Regions from separate parts of the Vibrio ponticus genome, predicted to be linked through region 2. Evidence: predicted binding sites of a transcription regulator. Region 2 holds the regulator's gene; each other region holds the start of a gene.
What was found. The regulator CRP, encoded in region 2, controls carbon source genes, mostly activating them, when cyclic AMP is high. The targets are predictions, from matches to a motif close to TGTGANNNNNNTCACA.
Positions count from the first base shown of each region.

Region 1: the regulator CRP is predicted to act here: its motif matches at 5,686-5,701, upstream of GZN30_RS18940 (NupC/NupG family nucleoside CNT transporter).
Region 3: the regulator CRP is predicted to act here: its motif matches at 3,129-3,144, upstream of GZN30_RS08465 (NupC/NupG family nucleoside CNT transporter).

Region 1 is NZ_AP019658.1:1,068,370-1,076,022, forward strand. Features, by position in the region: gene GZN30_RS18920 (EAL domain-containing protein) at 1-1,072, opposite strand, end outside; gene GZN30_RS18925 (mechanosensitive ion channel family protein) at 1,350-2,210, opposite strand; gene GZN30_RS18930 (DM13 domain-containing protein) at 2,265-2,732, opposite strand; gene pepT (peptidase T) at 2,811-4,040, opposite strand; gene GZN30_RS18940 (NupC/NupG family nucleoside CNT transporter) at 4,349-5,557, opposite strand; gene GZN30_RS18945 (hypothetical protein) at 6,076-6,300, shown strand; gene GZN30_RS18950 (S1 family peptidase) at 6,570-7,625, opposite strand.
Region 2 is NZ_AP019657.1:3,159,083-3,166,735, forward strand. Features, by position in the region: gene astD (succinylglutamate-semialdehyde dehydrogenase) at 1-1,123, shown strand, start outside; gene GZN30_RS14260 (DUF1338 domain-containing protein) at 1,237-2,028, shown strand; gene crp (cAMP-activated global transcriptional regulator CRP) at 2,479-3,111, opposite strand; gene GZN30_RS14270 (phosphoribulokinase) at 3,510-4,379, opposite strand; gene GZN30_RS14275 (YheU family protein) at 4,572-4,784, opposite strand; gene GZN30_RS14280 (hydrolase) at 4,838-5,812, opposite strand; gene GZN30_RS14285 (TIGR02444 family protein) at 5,809-6,297, opposite strand; gene GZN30_RS14290 (ABC transporter ATP-binding protein) at 6,294-7,653, opposite strand, start outside.
Region 3 is NZ_AP019657.1:1,943,512-1,951,164, reverse strand. Features, by position in the region: gene minC (septum site-determining protein MinC) at 1-524, opposite strand, end outside; gene GZN30_RS08480 (YcgL domain-containing protein) at 706-987, shown strand; gene GZN30_RS08475 (lytic murein transglycosylase) at 1,014-1,982, shown strand; gene GZN30_RS08470 (LysR family transcriptional regulator) at 2,046-2,993, shown strand; gene GZN30_RS08465 (NupC/NupG family nucleoside CNT transporter) at 3,205-4,404, shown strand; gene GZN30_RS08460 (GNAT family N-acetyltransferase) at 4,834-5,436, shown strand; gene folD (bifunctional methylenetetrahydrofolate dehydrogenase/methenyltetrahydrofolate cyclohydrolase FolD) at 5,791-6,651, opposite strand; tRNA gene GZN30_RS08450 (tRNA-Arg) at 6,854-6,930, shown strand; gene GZN30_RS08445 (hypothetical protein) at 7,290-7,653, opposite strand, start outside.

The sequences.
Region 1 (7,653 bases), on a different replicon from region 2:
CGAGATAACCACTCAAAAACGCAGGTGTCATCCAGCTGATAAACGTTTGTACCGGTGCAACCCAGCCGATTGAAGTCGCAAAATAGGCGACAACCAAGCCAGCCATTGGCGTTAATAGAAACGGTATCACGAGCACTGGGTTGAAAATGATTGGTAGACCAAACAATATCGGCTCATTGATATTAAAGATACTCAGTACTAAGGTTGCAACCGCTAATGTTCTATAACCTTTATTTTTGGTAAAGAACAACATACATAGCACTAAACTAAGTGTATTACCTGAACCGCCTATACCGGCATAAACATCATAAAAATTGCTGGTTAAGATCGGTAGCTCGACGCCAAATGAACGGTAAAGCTCAAAACTTTGCTGAGTAAACTCATACAATTCACTCTTAATTGGGGACAGAATGATATGTCCGTTCACACCAATAGCCCAAAACAAGTTTCTGACTAATTCATAGACTAAAGCATCACCTAAAGAGTACTCATCGAGACTTGGTATAAGACGTACGAATTCGCTAAAAGACTGAATCCAACCTTTAAACAAAGAACCTGCGCCAGCATAGAGTACAACCATGAAGATACAAGCACCCACTAAGTTGATGGTTTGATCGACCACATTAGGTAGATCACTTTCCATAAACAATTTCTTGCGCTCTAAAATTTGGGTGGTTTTACTAACCAATAAAGGGATGAAGATCGCAAGTGGGTAGTTGGTTGGAATCATAGTACCTGGATGCAACATTCCCCACTCGTGACCCAAAATCACATAGATCAATAAAGAAGGAGTGATGACATTGGTACGAGATGTCTTATGCAGAGTCGCCAAAAACTGCGAGTAGTAGACAACGAGTAGAATTGGAAAAAGTTTCCAAATCAATGTACTAGTAAATAGAATTTTGTCGGCAAGAGCCGTCATACCGACAACAGTAAGACCATTACCTACCAGCATACAGAAAGCAGAAATCAAACTGATCGGTAAAAGCATTAAAAACACGTTACATAAGCCATTGATGTAACTGTTTTCAGATGTGCTCGCGATAAAGCGATACAACGATTTTAAATTCATGTTGGGCTTTTTCTCTTTATTTGCTTTTTTATAAAGCCTTGCAAATAGAAACGCCGCCCCATTCATTCCGTGTGGTGTCACCTCTAACTAGAGATGGTTGTTCTCTCAACAGCGCCAAATTGACTATTCATTATCAATTCACTTGCTTTAATAAGCACATAGAGTGATATATAAGCAAGTCGGCGCACAGTACTCCCAATGAAAGCAAACTTCCATTGGGATTTTTTGTTATGACGATAGCATTATCTAAAATTAGAGTTTTTAGTCTAAAAAGCATCTAAAGTGATGAAATATCGTTCGATTTCTCCACAAAACGTTGCTCATAAAGCACCATAAAATCTTCTCGAATCAATTGCTCAATATGGTTAGCTTGATCGGTTGGACAGAAGATCATTATGTGGATATTTTGCTCACCAGTTGCCGTACTATTAATATGAATATGCGGTTCGGAACCTGGTAGATCGACGCCAGCATGGCGCTCAATGATCGAGTTGTATCGTCTTGCGACTTCAATAAAATCCTGACAGTGGTTTTCAATCTTGTTAGTCAAATCAGGCAGCATTGGGTATAAGTTGACGAAATCACGTACCACAATCGAAAAATCGTGATACACGAATCGCTTCATAAAATTTAAGTTCTTAACTGGATAAGTAAAAAACATACTGTTTGGCAATGTCGCTGTTTTACCCGTAAAGTGATACTGCCCATGGTAAAGATCAATTTCTTGGATTACGGTTGCCATCATGTTGTGCTCTATCACTTCACCGCACAGCTTGCCTACTTCAATCCAATCCCCTATTCGAAATGAGCGCGAACTCGCTCGTTGAATTGATCCTGTAAAACAAAGAATAATTTCTTTACTCGCAACGACCACTGCAACGGCAATGGCTGTTAATGACAGTGCAAACTCATTGATTTCGGACTGCCAGAGAATAAAAAGTAATAAAACAATTGTGGTGAACGAGCCGTTTTTGGTACGCGACATCCATTTGCGTTGATCTTCAGAAACGAACGCCACATCACCACGTATTTTGGACAACGCAATCCGGCGGATGATCGAGATAAAAGTGATAATTAAAACAGAAAAGACTATTTTGTGAGTAAGAAGAAAATCGATTACAACTTGTACTTTCTCCACGAGTTACTCCTGTAAGCAGTTTTATTGGTTTACATTGAATCATTCAATGTTGAGTTAGTTATAGCGAGCCGATGTAATAAACTCACCAAAACTTTCGCACCATACTATCACTGTGTTGTATTCAGAAACATTAACCTCCGGCGGTAAATTCAAACTAAAGCGGTCAAAAGTTTTAATATCACCAATCTGAATCATTGTATCTTTGTACTGAGCAAATGCCTCTTCGGTTTCAATAAATACCGGTGATAGGTAGAGTTTGTAATCAGGACCTGGTGCAAGCTCGCCCATGAACACGATTTGAGTATCGCTGATCGCCACTGAGCCTTCACCCCAGTGCAAAAAGTCACTGTCTAGCCGCTCTCGTTGAAATTCAGCGTTAAACAGTGCATGTTTGGTGATGTCTTGTATCTCTTCTACGGCTGGTGCCGTAGGCTGGGTAAGAATAGGCAAAGCGTAGATCCCTAACGCGAAACCCACAGCAGCAAACGTAAGATGGGACCCAATTAATAAAAGAAATCGCATTTATACTCCTTCAAATTCAGTATTGAGCCAGACCGATTCCCAGTCTGGCTCTTACTAAATCCTAGAGCATTCAGGCGATTAACGGTATTCTAAAGCGGTTTTTTCTGCCAATTTTACTATCACGCTAACAGCTTGCTTCATTCCATCAACCGTAATGAATTCGTGAATACCGTGGAAATTGTAGCCACCAGTAAAGATATTCGGGCAAGGCAAACCCATAAATGACAATCTTGCACCATCGGTACCACCTCGAATCGGCTTAATCAAAGGTTCTACATCACACTCGAGCATCGCCTGTTTTGCTAGTTCAATAATGTGTGGATGAGGCTCAACCATCTCCTTCATATTGAAGTAGCTATCAGTGAGTTTTAGCTCAACACGACCACGGCTTAAGCTAGCATTTATGTCATCGGTAATACGCTGCATGAACGCTTTACGCTGTTCCAATCCATCGCGCTCAAAGTCACGGATAATGTATCCGAGTTCGCTTTTCGCCACAGACATCTCAGCAGATTTTAGATGGTAGAAACCTTGATAACCTTCGGTGCACTCCGGCGTTTCCTCTGCTGGCATCATCATTTGAAAACGCGCAGCGATGTTCATTGAGTTAACCATTTTGTCTTTGGCTGTACCCGGGTGGACATTGTTACCGTAGAAAATGACATCAGCATTGGTCGCGTTAAAGTTTTCAAACTCCAACTCACCTACAGGACCGCCATCAATGGTGTAAGCCCATTGCGCACCGAATTTTTCAACATCAAATAAGTTAGCACCACGACCGATTTCCTCGTCTGGCGTAAAGCCAATGCAGATATCTCCGTGAGGAATGGTTGGATTTTCGATTAGCGTTGCAATTGCTGTGATGATTTCAGCAATACCCGCTTTATTGTCTGCACCTAGAAGCGTTGTTCCATCTGTCGTGATCAGTGTGTGACCATGTAACTTATGTAAATCTGGGTATTGAACTGGTGAAAGAACTTGCTCACCAGTTCCTAAAGCAATATCACCACCTTGGTAGTTTTCAACCACTTGAGGTTTTACATTCGCTCCAGATGCATCAGGTGCAGTATCCATGTGTGCAACAAAACCTATCGCTGGTACTTCATAGTTTACATTACTTGGTAAACGAGCCATTAGGTAACCGTTCGCATCTAATGTTACATCGCTTAAGCCGAGTTCAACTAACTCCTGTTTTAGTTGATTGGCGAAAGTAAATTGTCCATCACTGCTTGGGCATGCAGCGTTAGCTGGGTTTGATTGAGTGTCAAAAGAAACATAACGCAGAAATCGTTTAACCAAATTATCCATATCTGTACTTCTCAAAATAGCTTTCGTTTAGGTATATGAAGCACAATATGAGCGACATCAAGGCTCGAGACAATGACTTAAACAATAGTTTTCCGATTTAATCAGTCAGATTTATTAGAGGATGGGAAAAGTCGCTAAAGTCATCAATAGAGAAGCGCGTTTCGCCTCCTCTCGCTGAATCATCGTCTTTGATATGAGTGAGTTGACTCATTTAAGTTGTTAATCACGCCTTCAAGCCTCATTAGCCTTCCGCGGAACAAAAAAAAGCGCCATCAAATGAAGGCGCTTAAACAAAACTGATTGGTTAATTAAAGCAGAATAAAGATACCCGCTAAACATGCACTCATTAGGTTCGCCAGTGTACCGGCAGCTACCGCTTTAAGACCTAGGTTGGCAACTTCAGAACGACGCTCAGGAGCAATCACACCAATCGAACCAAGCTGGATTGCAATAGAACCGATGTTAGCAAAACCACACAGAGCGAAAGTAATGATCACTTGCGAGTGTTCTGATAGCAGTTGTTTGTGTTCTACGAAGTCAATGAAGGCAACAAACTCATTCATTACCACTTTTTGACCAATGTATGAACCCGCCATCAATACTTCATTTGATGGTACACCGATAACCCAAGCAAGTGGTGCGAACAAGTAACCAAATAGACCTTGCAGCGTGACGCCTGAGAAACCAACAAGCTCACCCAAGTTTTCAAGACCCGTATTGACCATCGCGATAACCGATACAAATGCAATCAGCATGGTACCTACAGCAACGGCTACTTTCATACCATTCATCGCACCGCTTGCAAGCGCATCGATAACGTTAGAGTCTTGAGCTTTGTCCATTTCAATGTCTGACTGATCAACTGGTGTACCGCGTTCAGGTACAATGATCTTTGCCATCATCAAACTACCAGGGGCAGCCATAAAGCTCGCCGCAATAAGGTATTTAAGATCGACACCCAAGCCTGCGTATCCACCCAGTACACTACCCGCTACCGATGCCATACCACCAGCCATTACAGCAAACAGTTCAGAACGAGTCATACGAGAAAGGAAAGGACGAACAAGAAGTGGAGATTCACCTTGAGAAAGGAAGATATTACCCGTTGCAACGAGAGATTCAGCTTTACTTGTACCCAAGAATTTTTGAATAGCGCCACCGATGAACTCGATAACACGTTGCATGATGCCTAAGTAATAAAGCGCTGAGATAACCGCACTAAAGAAGATAATAATAGGAAGGACGCGGACAGCGAAGATAAAACCAGTATTAGCAAGATCGCCAAAAAGGAACTTGATGCCTTCATCGGCAAAAGAGAGAAGACTTGCAACACCACCACTTAAACTGGCTAACGCTACTTGCCCCCACGGGAAATAGAGAACTAAGGCGGCGAAACCAACCTGCAATAGCATCGCTCGCGATACTGTTTTCCAATTGATCGCCTTACGGCTCTCTGACAACAGCACTGCACATCCAACTAGGACTAGGATACCGATTAAACCAAAAATCACATTCACTTAAGATCACCTTTACAAGCATTGAATTAACAGCTGGTCCTGTCCTTGGGGTCATTCACTCGTCCATGTGACGGCTTGTATTGGTAGGGTTTTTGCCCATAACCGGGCGGCAAGTATAGCGATAGATACGAGACATTCATCACATATTTTTACGCAAACGTTCAAGCGCTCATTATTTAACCACGCAAACGTTTTTTAGTTTCATCGCTTTTCCATTCACTCCTGAATAAGGATCACACTTACGAACATAAAAGCAACAGAATGCATATTTAAATTGGCGCTAAACAGACTTTGTTTCTAACTTTAATTTAGTTAACGAATAACTCCTCGCGTTCTTAACATACGTCAGTTTGGCATTAGACATATACAACAACCTTCTGCCCCGCTTTGTGCGGGGTTCTTTTTTTGTATTGAAAAGCTTACAGTAAACATCGCCTAGGTAAACCACGTACTATAGACCAATAATTTGACTGGTGATAAATTGAACGATGTACGGTTTTATTGATAGGAATCAACGGATGATGAAAATCGAACATGCTATCTACCAACCCCATATCCAGCATGACTTAAAATCTGCGACTAAATTCATCGATCAAAGCTTGAAAAACCAAGGTGGTCATTTAAGTGCTTCGCTTAATCAGCACAATCAAATCCAAATTCGCAATGAAGACAATGTCGTGGTAAAGACATTTAAAGGCGAAAATGTTGTTCGAAAGATGCACCACATCGATGAATACGTCTAAATTTCGCCGAGTAATGCAAGCGATTCACTGATCATGTTTAACCTGGGCACAAACTTTCACCGACTGCGCACCTAGAGCACTCGAGAGGGCATTGTCTCCGTTGCTAACAACGCCCTTACAAGAGCGCATTAAACTTACTTTCTTTTTTGATTTGACTTGCCATTCGAACCTTCGCTTTCCAATCTATCGCTACTTGATAATACGATAAACAAGTAGTTATGCGCAGCAAGAAAACGAGCCGTTTGCGCCTCTGAGGATATAAGTGACCATTACGATCTAACAGATAATCGAGCAAAGCCAATCGCAGTTAAGCACAAGAGCATAAACAACGACGTACTACCACCGCTCGAATCGTTTACTGAAAATAATCGGTCTATCTCTTCAAAAGCTCGGTCTCTATCCCTATCGCCGAAATCATCAGATCCCTCGTACTGATCACGCTGCTCTGCCGTAACCGTAAAATTTGGTGTTTCATTCCCAGCAATAACGCTCGCTATCCAACTTGAATAGTCGGCAACTTCCGTGAATACCGAAGTATCATCCGAACTCGACTCATAACAGTCTATCCAACCATAACTCGAAATTCCGACTTGCTTGTATTCTGAACCATCAAACCAGTACAGCGGTCCCCCAGAATCGCCGCTACAGATTGCATTACGCACGTTTGTCGAATTATTGAATTCACCAGAGGTGCAGATCTGTGAATCACTAGCGCCTAGATCGCATGAAAAGCTTGGCTCATAATTGAGTTGAGTTTTTAACAACTCACCACTACTTCCAGTTTCAGTTACCCCATAACCCACGGCAACAAGCGGCTCACCGTCAATACGATAATTGAATGAATCCATCGATTGTCCAAGCTCAACGTAGTCAAAAGCAGAGACATTCATCGCCTCTTCAAGTTGAATGATCGCGATGTCATTTGGCCAGGCTATGCCATTGGCATCAGATGAGTCCACATAGTTAGGATGAATATAAAACGCTTGACCACGCACCTTGCCAGAACTTGCAAATTGACGACTGCTGTTGAGTTGAGGGGCGACCGAAGTGAACACCATGACTTCTTCATCTAAGTTACCATTGTAATATAGGCAATGGGCTGCGGTCATAACATGTCGATTGTCTAGTATCGTGGCGGTACAAAACTGACCATAAACATTGGGATCATCAACCGACTCATAATATAGCCCTGCGATAGACGGCCATTCTGCAGCGGAGGTATTGGCACCATTATAGATAAATGTTGAGATTTCCTGAGAAGCCAATGAATTAACTGCAACACCGCATGTTAATAGTGCCAACATCGCTTCGCGTTTAAGTTTCATACCAATATCCTTTTGATGTGACTTAGAG
Region 2 (7,653 bases):
TCATCAGCGCACGGGTGAGTCGCAACGTGAGGCGGCAGGTAATCAAATCGTGCTGCGTCACAGACCGTTAGGCGTTATGGCAGTTTTTGGTCCTTATAATTTTCCTGCCCATTTACCCAATGGGCATATCGTTCCTGCGCTGTTAGCCGGTAATACCGTGGTGTTTAAGCCGTCGGAGCAAACTCCGTGGACGGGTGAACTGGCGATGAAACTTTGGCAGAAAGCGGGTTTGCCTGATGGCGTGATTAACTTAGTTCAAGGCGGCAAAGAGACCGGGATCGCGCTCGCTGAATCAAAAGGGATTGATGGGCTGTTGTTTACCGGTAGCGCCAATACTGGACACTTACTGCATCGCCAGTTTGCAGGTCAGCCAGATAAAATGCTGGCGCTGGAGATGGGCGGTAACAACCCGATGGTGATTTCAGAGCAGTACGGCGATCTTGATGCGACCGTCTATACCATTATCCAATCCGCATTTATCAGTGCTGGTCAGCGTTGCACCTGTGCGCGCCGACTTTATATACCAAGCGGTGATAAAGGTGACCAACTGCTGGTGAGACTGGTCGAAGCCACGCGTAATATTCGTGTTGATCAACCTTTTGCCGACCCGGCGCCTTTTATGGGACCACAGATCTCTCAAGCGGCAGCGAACATAATCCTCGATGCTCAGCAAAACCTGCAGTCACTCGGTGGTGAAAGTCTCATTGAAGCAAAGTTAGGTTCATGCGCGTTTGTTTCACCGGGCATCATTGATGTAACAGCTGTCGAATCGTTGCCAGATGAAGAGTATTTCGGTCCTTTACTGCAAGTGATTCGCTATCAAGGCATTGAGCAAGCGGTAGAGTTCGCCAATGATACTCGCTTTGGTTTGTCGGCAGGGTTAGTCTCCACCGATGACGCGGAGTGGGAATATTTTGTTGAGCACATTCGCGCCGGTATCGTTAACCGTAATCGTCAGTTAACCGGAGCCAGTGGCGATGCGCCATTTGGTGGACCGGGCGCATCGGGTAACTTGCGTCCAAGTGCTTATTACGCGGCTGACTACTGCGCCTACCCAATGGCTTCGATGGAAGGTGAGCAAACCTTGTTACCTGATAGCTTAAGCCCGGGTATCATCTTGTAAAAACTTAGACTAAGTCACATAGGTTAATACTCTAGTGACTTAGTCTTACACTACACTTGATTGACTTACTCAAAGAACAATAACAACACCCTACACCGAAACAAGGAGGCGCTATGACGCCAGATACATTGTTCCAGTCGCTATGGGAAGATTATACCTCACGCCTTTGCCCCTCAGCGGGTAATGTGCATAAGCTGCTGCAAGAAGATGAACCACTCATCAATGACCACATTGCCCTGCGTACCTTCAACTTAGCGCCAGTTGAGTTAGAGGTGTTAGCTAAACCTTTCTTAGCGTTAGGCTACCAAGAAGCTGGCGATTATCTGTTTGAAGCCAAAAAACTGGTCGCCAAGCACTATCAACACCCTGATCCAACTCAACCTAAAGTGTTTATTAGTCAACTTAAAGTCGAAGAGTGCTCTGCGCAGCTACAAACGATAGTCAAACAGTTGGTTGCTCAAGTATCCGCGGAGGATATGCAAGGTAGTGAGTTTTTGTACGCTGGTCGTCCTTGGCAATTGACGCATCAAGATTATCAACTGCTCGCACAAGAGAGTGAGTACGCCGCGTGGTTAGCCGCGCACGGTTATGGCGCCAACCACTTTACTGTGAGTGTTAATCAGCTCAATCAGTTTGACCAAGTGCAACAGGTGAATGACTATCTCAAAGCTTGTGGTTTTGTGATTAACCAATCCGGCGGAGAGGTAAAAGGTTCCCCCGATGTGTTGCTCGAACAATCGTCTACCATGGCAGATAAAGTTCAAGTGGAATTTGAGGATGGGGTAGTGCTTATCCCCGGAGGTTTCTACGAGTTTGCTAAGCGCTACCCAATGGCAGACGGTGAGCTTTACCCCGGCTTTGTCGCCGCATCAGCCGATAAGATATTTGAGAGTACCAACGGATAACGGAACGCTGCCGCTTACGGAGGTGGGAATGCTTCGCGCACGGAACGCTGCCGCTTACGGAGGTGGGAATGCTTCGCGCACGGAACGCTGCCGCTTACGGAGGTGGGAATGCTTCGCGCACGGAACGCTGCCGCTTACGGAGGTGGGAATGCTTCGCGCACGGAACGCTGCCGCTCACGGATGTGGGAATGCTTTGCGCACGGAACGCTGCCGCTTACGGATGCGGGAATGCTTCGCGCACGGAACGCTGTCGCTTACGGCTACGGGAATGCTTCTCACACGGAATGCTGCCGCTGACAGATATTGGAGTGCTTCGTGTATGGAACGGGGTTTAAGTTGTTTTATCTCGAAGTCCGATCTCGGAGCGAAGCGTTCCAAATTCTCGATTCCGCTAAAGAAAAAAGCCACCCGAGGGTGGCTTTTGTAATCTTATTCGCTCACAGGTGTGAATTAGCGAGTGCCGTACACAACGATAGTTTTACCGTGAGCAGAGATTAGGTTCTGCTCTTCTAGCATCTTCAAGATACGACCAACCGTTTCACGAGAACAGCCAACGATTTGACCGATTTCTTGACGTGTGATCTTGATTTGCATGCCGTCTGGGTGAGTCATCGCATCAGGTTGTTTCGCTAGGTTTAGTAGCGTTTGCGCGATACGACCAGTTACATCTAGGAATGCTAGGTCACCCACTTTTTGGCTAGTCACTTGTAGGCGACGTGCCATTTGCGAAGACAGACGCATAAGAATGTCTGGGTTTACTTGGATAAGTTGACGGAATTTCTTAAATGAAATTTCAGCTACTTCACAAGGAGACTTGGCACGAACCCAAGCTGTGCGCTCTTGATCTTCTTCAAATAGACCAAGCTCACCGATGAAATCACCTTGGTTTAGGTAAGAAAGGATCATTTCCTTACCTTCTTCGTCCTTGATAAGAACCGCAACAGAACCCTTAACGATGTAGTACAAAGTTTCTGCTTTCTCGCCCGCATGAATTAGCGTGCTTTTTGATGGGTACTTATGAATATGACAGTGTGAAAGGAACCACTCTAATGTTGGATCGGTTTGAGGTTTACCTAGAACCATAATATCTCACTTCCTCTGCAGGGTACGCTTGCGCTTTCCATGTTGTTGCTAAGCCCAAAATGGGGATAACTAGGATAAGAGCACTTTACTAGTGCTGCAAGCTATCTTGTGTTTCGGTTTCAAATAGTATCCTTTTTCCCAAAGGATTTCTTGATTTTAATCGGGTACAGGGTGCTATTTTATAAGCGAAAACGTGCACATGATCACGGTATGAAAAGTAATCGCGTTTATCGCTACCTAAATGACTTAAAAACGCGGACTTCAGAGTCTCGTCACGGTGCCTGATTTACCACAAAGGTAACAGGCACAATGCCGCCCAGGGGTAAGTATTCTCTAGGTCGTTTGTACGTGACTCGCTCAGTAATACTCACACTTTTAGGTGACTTGGGTTACGCTATTTAGCCAATTTTGCCCGTTTCTATTAACTGCTGAAGAATCGGTCTGACAATCAGTTCCATCGCAAAACTCATTTTGCCACCAGGGACAACGAGCGTGTTGTGACGCGACATGAATGACCCATCTATCATTGCTAATAGGTAGGGATAGTCAACGTTTTTGAAGCCACGTAAGCGGATTACCACAAAGCTTTCATCTAAGCTTGGAATCCCCTTCGCATCCAGCGGGTTGGAGGTATCCACGGTCGGCACACGTTGGAAGTTAATATGGGTGCGAGAAAATTGTGGCGTAATGTAGTTTAGGTAATCATCCATTGAGCGAACAATTGAGTCCATGACCGCTTCACGAGAATGACCTCGGTCACGAGTATCGCGGACGAACTTTTGAATCCACTCAAGGTTGACGATCGGCACCATGCCAATCAGAAAGTCGACATGTTGAGACACATTAACATCACCATCCACCACGCCGCCATGCAAGCCTTCGTAGAACAGAACATCACTGTCTTCTGGGAGCTCTTGCCATGGCGTAAAAGTGCCGGGCATTTGGTTGTAAGGCACCGCTTCATCAAAAGTGTGCAAGTAGCGACGGACTTTACCGCTGCCATCTTCACCGTATTGACGGAAAAACTCAGCCAGAGCAGGGAAGTCGTTCGCTTGCGGACCAAAGTAGCTGATATGGCGACCTTGTTCACGGGCTTTGCGGATCTCCACATCCATTTCAGGACGTGTAAAACGATGGAAGCTATCCCCCTCAACCCAGGCGGGTTTGATGTCCATCATATTGAACATCTTGCGAAAGGCTTCGGAGGTCGTGGTAGTACCCGCACCAGAAGAACCAGTGACGGCAATGATTGGATGCTTTGCTGACATGACAAACCCTGTCTAAAACTAACGTTCCTGTTAATAATTATGTTTGTTCCAAGTCAGTACTGCGCTGGGCAGACTTATTTGGATATCACAGCAATATAACATGCTTTAACTTTTTGTTTAAAAGATTCTACTGTGGGCATGGGTGAAGAAAATACGGTGTAGCGGCACAGAAGTGTCTATGCCGCATAGAGATTAGAATTTCTGTTTAAGCTGAATATCCACGGTTTCGTGCAACTCAGAATAGACAATCACTGCCTCGCCAGAAGCGAGCTGAGCTTTTACTTGATCGACTTTAGCTTGTAGTGAAACCTCAACCGCACCGTAGTCGGTTCCTTCACGTAGTACAAACTCACGAATTAAATTGTCTAGGGTATCGGCAGCAATTTCTTGCCAAGGGATAATCATAAATACCTCTTACTTTTATGATTGGGAGAGAGCCAGTCTTGCTGGCTCTAACATTATGCGGTTTTTAGTGGCTGATAGTAAGCGGGTAGCATCTCTTCTAGCCAGAATCTTGGTTTGAGCAGTGAGCCAGTGACAAAGCCGACGTGCCCGCCGTTATCCAGCAGTCGATAGTCGATATTGTCAGGCAGCACAAAGTGAGGGATCACCGCATCAGTCATAAAGGGATCATCTTTGGCGTGAATGATCTGGGTTGGCAGTTTGATCTGTTGCAGGCGATGGATGCCTGAGCAGCGCTGATAATAATCTTCTGCATCTTTAAAGCCATGCAGTGGCGCGGTAATCAAATCGTCAAAGTCGTATAACTTAGTCACGCGCTTAATGGTTTGGTAGGTGAGCCCAAGTTCACCTTTAAGTAGATGGTGCTTGCGCAGCGCGTTACGCTTGAGTGACTTAAGTAAGTAGGCTTTGTAGAGCTTCGAGAAACCTTGTTCAATACGACTTGAGCATGCTGAGAGGTCGAGTGGTGCCGAGATAATCGATGCGGCATTGAGCAGTGGTTCATCAGCATACTCAGCTAGATAGTTAGCCAGCATATTACCGCCGAGAGAAATGCCTACCGCAACTTTGGTCTGTTGAGGAAATTGCTGCTCAATGTGCTCTAAGAAGAAACGTGCATCTTCTACTTCACCGGAGTGATAGGCGCGTGGCAAGCGATTCGGCTTACCGCTACAACCGCGAAAATGCATCATCACCGATAGCCAACCTTGCTTGGCGAAGGCTGACATCAATCCATTGGCGTATGGGCTATAAAAACAACCCTCTAAACCATGAAACAGAATAAACAGCGGTTTGTTTTGTGCAGCATCGGAGTGGGGATCTTCACTCCAAGCAAGATCGATAAAATCACCGTCTGGGGTATCGAGGGTTTGCCAAATGGGTTCAAACAGCGCTTTTTTACGAATAAAACGTGGCGCTAGAGTTTGCATGTGGGGATTGGTCATGCCCGAGGCAGCAGTAAAGTTTGTCATAGCGTGTCAGTTGGGTTATCCGGTACAAAGGGTTGAGAGAAAATGGAGTAAAGGTGCTCTCCATCTAACTGACGACAATAACGCAGAGTTAGGGACTCATCATCGGCGTTGTGCAGAGTAAGCCCATTGATGCAATCAACTAAATCTGACTGTTGTTGCTTTTCTAGTTGTAGTTCAAATTGTAAGGTTTCACGATACAAGGTATCGGGCACATTACGTTTGAGTTTTCGGCGTAGTTCTCGGAAGCTGCTGAGAAGCGTTTCAGAGCGGCTCAAGCACTGTTCGACTTGAGCCCAATCTTGTGGCGCGATAGTCGCGCCTTGTTCATCCAGCCACTTGAGAAGCAGCAGGAGGTTAACGTTACCATGGTGATGGTTTTGCAGAGTTAAGCACGCTTCTTTCACTTCTCGCACACTGTAGTATTGCAAGCTAAACTGCCAAAGGCGTTCTAGGGTAAGTGAAAGGTATACGCGCTCATTACTCATTGATCACTGAACTCCTGTTCCATCTGCTCTAGCTCTTCTTGAAGAGCCATCCATTCCATTTCTACGTCTTCTAACTCAGCTTTGCTGGAGGCTTGTATCGCGAGAACTTGATTAAGTTTAGCCTTGTTTTCGGCTTCATACAGTGAGTTATCCGCTAATTGTTGCTCTGCATTGGCAAGTTGTTCACCTAATTTATCCATTTTCTCTTCGAGTTTGGACAGGTTTTTGCGAATTGGGGCAGTCAGTTTACGGAACTCGGCTTCGCGACGTTTTTGATCTTTTTTCGCTGCGGCACTGTTGGCGGTATTTTTCTCTGGTTGTTCCGCTTGTGCTTCACGACGATCCGCTTTTTGTTGCTCTGTCAGCCACTTGTAGTAGTCGTTCAAGTCACCATCAAATGGCGCTACTTGGCGGTCATGGACGAGGTAAAGGTCATCGGTGGTCGCACGCAGTAGGTAACGGTCGTGGGAGACAATCACCATTGCACCTTCAAAGGTTTGCAGTGCCATGGTTAATGCCTGACGCATATCCAAGTCCAAGTGGTTGGTTGGTTCGTCGAGCAGCAGCAAGTTTGGCTTTTGCCACACTATTAATGCCAATACCAAACGCGCTTTTTCACCACCAGAGAAAGGTGCCACTTTCTCCAACGCTTTGTCGCCTTGGAAGCCAAAGCTACCTAGGTAATCGCGCAGTTGTTGTTCGGTGTGTTTTGGCGCGATCTGCATCATGTGCTGCAAAGGCGTTTCTTCAGGGTGTAGTGTTTCTAACTGATGCTGGGCAAAGTAACCGATTTTTACCCCTTGAGAGTATGTCAGTTCACCGCTTTGAGGCTTATGCTCACCAGAGAGCAATTTGATCAGCGTCGATTTACCCGCACCGTTACGACCCAGTAGACCAATGCGGCTACCCGGTACGAGGTTAAGACGGATTTTCTCGAGAATTAGGTTATCACCGTAACCGGCTGATGCTTCATCCATCATAATGATTGGGTTTGGCAAGGCTTCTGGCTCACGGAATTCAAAACTAAATGGGTTATCAAACTGCGCAGGTAGCACTTTTTCCATTCGCTCAAGGGCTTTGATGCGGCTTTGTGCTTGGCGCGCTTTCGAAGCTTTGTAGCGGAAACGATCAATATAGCTTTGCATGTGTGCCATATGCTTTTGCTGTTTGGCATACATAGCTTGTTGCAGGATCAGTTTCTGCGCACGTTGATCTTCAAACGATGAGTAGTTACCGGTGTACTCATTCAGCTTTTGGTTTTCAACGTGAATGATGCGACCGACGATTGGGTCAAGGAAATCACGGTCGTGTGAGATCAGCACTAATGTACCTGGATAGTTTTGTAGCCAGCGTTCT
Region 3 (7,653 bases), 1.2 Mb from region 2:
CAAACAATCACCGCGCCGGTATTGCCACTTGCGCCTGCAATCGCGCGACCACGCAATGTGCCATGAATATGAATTGAGCCATCGGCGATCACTTCGGCGCCTTCGCTCACATGGTTGAGTACGACTAAATCTGCGTCTTTTGCGTAGATTTGCTGACCGGAGCGCACGGGGGTGCGTACAATCTTAGTCGGTGCCATTTTCGCGGGCGCTTGAGCGGCAGATTTGCTGGCAGACATAATGGCAAAGCCAGCTTCACGAGCCATATTTTGAATACGTTTGTCTTTGCTACCAGTGACCCCTACAGGGATCATACCCACATCAGTAATCCCTTGTTTAAGGGTGGCGAAATCAATATCACCTTCTACCAAAGAGACATTGATTACGACAGGGGCTGATGCGAAAAATGCGGGAGCGTGTTCAACCTTTTCCTGCAAGAAACGAATGGTTTTTTCAACATCGTTATCTGAAAGATGTAAAACTGACAAAGTAAAACTACTACCTTTTAGATCTGGGGTATGTGACATCTTTTACTTTGGACCTCTTTTGAAATTCGCTGTTGCAGAAATGACGTTGCCTGCGAGTAGGGGTCTCATGTTATATTCCCATAATAAGCTCAGCAAGTTATCTTGCTGTCAATTGCGTGTTTTGCTAAAAAAAAAGACAAAACACACATATTCCCAATGATTGATGGATTAAAGGCTACTCATGCTTTGTGCAATTTACAAAAGTGCTAAAAAAGAAGGCGCTTACCTATACGTGCCAAAAAAAGACGATTTTTCACAAGTTCCTGACCAACTAATGCAAATGTTTGGTAAACCTACCATGGTGATGATGGTGAACTTAGCGGGTCGTACTCTAGCGCAAGTAGATATCGAAAAAGTGAAACAGTCGATTAATGAGCAAGGATTTTTCTTGCAATTGCCACCACCACCAAAGAATCTATTAGACGAATACAAAGAACAGAAAGCACGTCTAAAATCAGAATAAGAACTCCGATTCTCAGGGAGGTAAGAGTGAAGAAATTACTGTCAGTTTTACTAGGTGTAAGCTTGAGTTCAACAGCGTTGGCGCAAGATAAAGACTTTGACCAGTACGTTGAAGGCTTGAAAGCGCAAGCACTGGAACAGGGCATTTCACAGCAAATTGTAAATAGTGCTTTTGCCGAGGTCACTTACAAACCTCGCGCCGTAAAAGCCGATCGCAACCAACCAGAAAAACGCCTGACGTTGGATGAATACATTCCGCGTGCGGTACCTGATTGGAAAGTCAAACAAGCCAAAGAGCTGTATAAAGAGCACCAAGCGGAGTTAACTCGTATTGGTGAAAAGTACGGTGTACAGCCAAGATTTATCGTTGCGCTGTGGGGCGTAGAAAGTAACTTTGGTCGCTTTACTGGCAACTATAGCGTGGTCGATGCACTTTCGACTATGGCGTACGATGGTCGCCGCGAAGAGTTCTTCCGTAAAGAGTTGATGGCAGCACTGACGATTCTCGATCAAGGACATATCGAAGTAGAAGATATGAAAGGCTCTTGGGCTGGTGCGATGGGGCAATGTCAGTTTATGCCAAGCTCATTCATCAACTTTGCCGCTGACGGCAATGGTGATGGTAAAAAAGACATTTGGAATACCAAAGCAGACGTTTTTGCTTCTACAGCGAACTACCTGAGCCAATCAGGTTGGGATGACAGCTATACTTGGGGACGCCAAGTTAAGTTGCCTAAAGGGTTTGATATGAGCCTGGAAGGACGTGTCGAAGGTAAAGAGAAGTCATTGGCGGAGTGGAGTAAGCTCGGTATTACTCGCTACGAAGGACAAGCGTTACCTAACGTCGATGTCAAAGCATGGTTGACCGCACCAGATAAAGCGGACGGTCGTGTCTACTTGGTTTACAACAACTACAACGTATTGATGAAGTGGAACCGCTCATACTACTTTGCATTAGCGGTAAGTCATTTAGCTGACCGCATCATGCTAGATTAAGTTGAATATCCACACGTATACTAAGGGGCTCATTGAGCCCCTTCAATTTTTCTAGGAGACGCTGTGCTTTCAGAACGAGCCGCACAAATGGTGGTGTTTGCTGCACTACTTAAACATAAGAACTTTACCCAAGCGGCAAAAAGCTTAGGGGTGTCGGTTTCGCACGTCAGTAAACAGCTTGCCCTGTTAGAACAATCGTTAGGTGTAAAGCTTGTGCAGCGCACTACACGCAGTTTTACCGCTACCGAAGCGGGGGAACGCTTTTATCGTCACTGCCAACAAATCGTGCTGACGATCGATGAAGCGCAAACCGAGATTGAGAGCCAACGAGATGAAGTGGAAGGCTTGGTGAAAATCGGGCTTTCACAATCATTTGGCACACTGCATATCATTCCTGCTATTCAAGAGTTAAGAGCGCAGCATCCTGACCTGCAGGTAGAGGTTCATCTGTTTGACTACAAAGTGGATATGCTCGAAGAAGGGCTCGACTTGTGGATCACCAATAATGAACGACTGCCAGAAGGCTATGTTGCGCAGCGTATCGCCGATTGCCAGTTTGTGGTTGCCGCTTCACCAGATTACTTAATGCATCACGCCGCGCCAACCCACCCGCAAGAGTTAGCCGAGCACAATTGTCTGATCTATCGCAGTTGGGAGCGTGACTACACCAACTGGAGCTTTAGTAATGCTGAGCAGCAGTTAGCAGTTAAAGTGAGTGGTAACTACTCGGTCGACTTAGCTGAAGCGGTGCGTGATGCGGCAGTCGCAGGGTGGGGCATTGCTTACTTGGCGACTTATCTGATCCGTGATGAGTTCAAGCACGGTCAGTTGATCCAATTGCTGCCAGAGTGGCGAGCCAGTCAAAGCATGCCATTTTATGCCGTGTATCCAAGCCGTCATTACATGCCGAAAAAGACCTCGGCGGTGATTGATTTCATCAAACAAAAAATTGGCTCTCCTTGTCACTGGGATGTTCAATTAGCCCCTTATATTAGCCGACCAAACGTTTAGTTATTTTTTCTGAAGTCAGAAACATATTTTCCATTTGGAAATAATGCTGTTTGGCAATCGTTTATCCTGTTAAAAAACATATGGTTACATTGGTGGTTGAAAACTAACCACTCAAAACCACAACTTTGCAACAAACGTGACTTGCGTCTCATTTTTTCGCGGTTATTATCCGGCGCCAATCTTGTTCCCCCACTTTTGTCGGATTCATTTTATGAACTCAATCCTTGGTATTGTGGCGATTCTGTTTACAGCATGGCTACTATCTACAAATAGAAAAAATATTAACTACCGAACGGTATCTTTGGCGTTTGCACTACAAATCACGTTCGCATTGCTAGTTCTGTATGTTCCGGCAGGTAAAGAAGCGCTAGGCAGCGTAACTGCAGCGGTTTCTAACCTAATCAACTATGGTCAAGAAGGTATCGCATTCCTATTCGGTGGCTTGGCAACAGGTGGCTTCACTTTTGCAATCAACGTATTGGGTATCATCGTATTCTTCTCAGCGCTGATTTCTGGTTTGTACCATATTGGTCTAATGCCAAAAGTGATCAACCTGATTGGCGGTGGTCTACAAAAACTTCTTGGTATCGGTCGTGCTGAATCTCTTTCTGCTACAGCAAACATTTTCGTTGGTATGATCGAAGCGCCACTTGTGGTTAAGCCTTACCTAAAACACATGACAGACTCTCAGTTCTTCGCAGTAATGACGGGTGGTTTGGCATCAGTTGCCGGTGGTACGCTAGTGGGTTACGCATCACTGGGTGTGGATCTCAACTACCTAATCGCAGCGGCATTTATGTCTGCGCCTGCGGGTCTGCTTATGGCGAAAATTATGATGCCTGAAAGCGGTGAAGTTGCACCAGAAATGGATCTAGAGAATGTAGAAATGCCAAAAGCAACTAACGTCGTTGAAGCAATGGCAGATGGCGCAATGTCTGGTCTACGTATCGCGGTTGCGGTAGGTGCAACACTGCTAGCGTTCGTCAGTGTGATTGCACTACTAAACGGTATTCTTGGCTGGGCTGGTGATCTATTTGGCATTGAACTAAGCTTTGAGCTAATTCTTGGCTACCTATTTGCACCAGTGGCATGGCTACTAGGTGTGCCATGGAATGAAGCGACCATCGCAGGTTCGCTAATCGGTAACAAAGTAGTGGTGAACGAATTTGTGGCTTTCATCCAGCTAATGGAAGTGAAACCACTGCTAAGTGAACACTCACAAGCTATCGTAACGTTCGCTCTATGTGGTTTCGCTAACATCTCGACTATGGCGATGCTAATCGGTGGTCTAGGCAGCCTAGTACCAGAGAAGCGTACATTCATCTCGAAATACGGCTTTCGCGCAATCGCAGCAGGTGTAATGGCGAACTTAATGAGCGCATCACTAGCTGGCGTAATTCTGAGTCTTTAAGGGATACGGAACGCGAGGTGAAAACCTCGCTTACGGATTCGAGATGCGGGAACGTTCGGCTGTGCCTCACTTCGGGAGTTGAAAAGCACACGCTAAAAGCGTTCCGTGGATTAAATCTTCAAATTAAAGCAAAGGGCTGACGATTATCGTCAGCCCTTTGTCTATCTCGTAGTTAGGCATCGCCTACCAATCTCGACTCCCGAAGCAAAGCATCGCTTTGCGTTCCCGCATCCGTAAGCCATGCACTCGCATGGCGTTCCCATTCCCGAATCATTGCTGTATATTACTCAAGCCTAAAACGATAAAGAGCGGTTGGTTATTCCGCTCCTTACCTTTGGTAAGAATTCATCTTTAGATTCCTTGGCACTACTTTCCTTATGGAGTAGTGCGTCTATATGTGCTGCTCCTACAACCAATTGGAGTACATACATGCCATTTACCATCAAGCCTATTTTATATTCTCAGGTCGAAGCAACGGCTCAAGTTATCTTTGACTCATTCGCTCGCGACCAATTTGATAGTGAGCATGTCAACCAAGAGTTCTTAGGCTACCTGACGTATGTCAGCTCTGAAAATGTTGAAAACGCATTGGGTTACGTTGCGTTGAACGAAAATGATGAAGTGATTGGCGGCGTCTTATGCTGCGATCTGAATGGGGCTCTATCTTTTGAAGGCGCTGACGAAGATTCAATGATGGCGATTTTAAAGTTACTTAACTCAAAATACTTTGAAAATCTCATGGTTGAAGAGAAAGCATACCTTCAAGTTAAGTTTATTGGTGTTCATGCTGATTATGTGGGACAAGGAGTTGCGACATCACTGATTAACGCGGCTCTTGAAAATGCTCTTTCGTTGGGCTTCAAATTTGCTCAAGCAGAATCTGCGGGCTCTCGCTCGCAATGGGTTTTTGAGAAGAGGGGTTTTGTTGCTAAGGCAGAAGTAAAATATGACGAATTCGTATTTAATGATACGAAGCCATTCCCTTCAACAAAAGACCACCAATCGATAAAGTTGATGATCAAAGAATTGTAGTTTCGCCTCTGCGTCGCATTCTAATCCTAACTTCTTTGTCATTCCATAGAGCGCGCAGCGCGAGTAGGGAATCTTGTTCTTGTTGAAGTTAACCCCGAGATCCCCAACTCGGTCGTCCCTCTCTCTCGGGGATGACAAGCGAACGGGAAGGCTGGGCTTACGCCTCACTTCGGGAATTGAAAGACACACGCTAAAACTATCCGTGGATTAAATCTTCGAATTAAAACAAAAGGGCTGACGATTATCGTCAGCCCTTTGTTTATCTTGTCGCTAGGCATTGGCTAGCGTTCTCGATTCCCGAAGCAAAGCTTCGCTTTGCGTTCCCGCATCCGTAAGCGTAGCGTTCCGCTCCGCCTACTTCTCCGTATGGAACTGCTCACAAGCCAGCATGGTGTTCTCAATCAGGCTTGCTACCGTCATCGGACCCACACCACCAGGCACGGGAGTAATGAAGCTCGCGTTCTCTTTGGCTTTAGCATATTCAACGTCGCCGACCAGCTTGCCAGTATCTAGGCGGTTAATGCCCACATCTACCACGACTGCGCCTTTCTTAATCCATTCGCCAGGAATAAAGTTTGGCTTACCTACCGCGACAACTACCACGTCAGCTTGGCGAACGTGACCTTCAAGATCTTTAGTAAAGCGGTGACAGGTTGTAGTGGTACAACCGGCTAGCAATAGCTCAAGTGTCATCGGGCGACCCACAATGTTTGAAGCGCCAACGATCACAGCGTGTTTACCACGTAGGTCGATGTTGTAACGGTCGAGTAGGGTAATGATACCTTTAGGCGTGCATGAGCGTAATTTAGGGATACGCTGCGCGAGACGACCGACGTTATATGGGTGGAAGCCATCGACGTCTTTTTCTGGATGAATTCGTTCTAATACGTGCGTGGTATCAATACCTGCTGGCAGCGGAAGCTGTACCAGAATGCCATCGATCTCCGCATCACCATTCAGTTCATCAATCAGGCTAAGTAGTTCTTCTTCTGACGTAGTTGCAGGAAGATCGAAAGACTTAGAGACAAAGCCTACTTCTTCACATGCTCTACGCTTACTACCTACATAAACCTGAGAGGCAGGGTCTTCACCAACAAGCACTACGGCTAAGCCCGGTGCACGTAAGCCTGCTTCCTTGCGTGCTTTTACTCGTGCTGCAACTTCAGATCGCACTGTTTGCGATATTAACGTCCCATCTATGTTTTGAGCTGTCATGACTTTCCTTCATAATTGAATGGCGAGAAATACGCGGTGCATTGTCGCAAAAAATTTGACGAACATCTATAAGCAAACGTTTGCTTCGTGTTATTTTTGCTCTTAGCCACGGATAATGAAGTTTTTTTAAGCATTCAGATCAGAATGTTACGAAAACCCCTTGTGTTAAGCGTTCTAACTCGTATAATCCTGTCCCTGTAGCGCGCCCTTAGCTCAGCTGGATAGAGCACGTCCCTTCTAAGGATGTGGTCGTAGGTTCGAATCCTACAGGGCGTGCCATTTATTCAAGAAAGCCCCGATAACTCAATGAGTTGTCGGGGCTTTTGCTTTTCGGCGGCATCAGCCAGCCACAATAGTTAACTCATTGTTTGACATTTTTAAGTTACACGTTTTACTAAATTAGTATCTCATGGATTTCAAGTTCATCTAATTTGAGATGTAATCTATGGTCTGGCCCACTTCGAAACTGGAAAGATAAGGGCATTCAGAAAGTAGACCTATCTATTCTACTTAAGGGTTTGAACACTAGGTGCTGAGACAGCAACAACGAAGTCTAAATGCTTCAGCTTTCTTGGGGTATAAGCCGAACCTATGGTGAGTCGGTTCGGCTTTTTATAAGGTGTATATGTCTCAGTAGCTTAAGGGGTGGGTTTAATCAGGTTAATCTTAAGCTCACTCTTTATTAAAGGAAACTTGCTCTGATTAATTGCAACACTAATTGCTTTGCGTAAATTGCTATTGGCAGCACCGACTAACTCATCTTGAAAAAAACAAAGCAATATTAGATTCAAGGAATTAAGTACTGATATTTCGCGCGTCCTCCAACTACTAAAGTCACTCGGAGAAGCAACATTAAGACCCTCAATCTGACCTGTTTTAGTCATTCTGAATAGCTTTGAAGAACCATGCACTGCTTTTGATAAAGTCGCGTATTCAGCTTTTAGTGTTTCAATACCATTGATAGTCGAATTCGTAGAGTGAAACTTTGGGTGCTTTAACAAG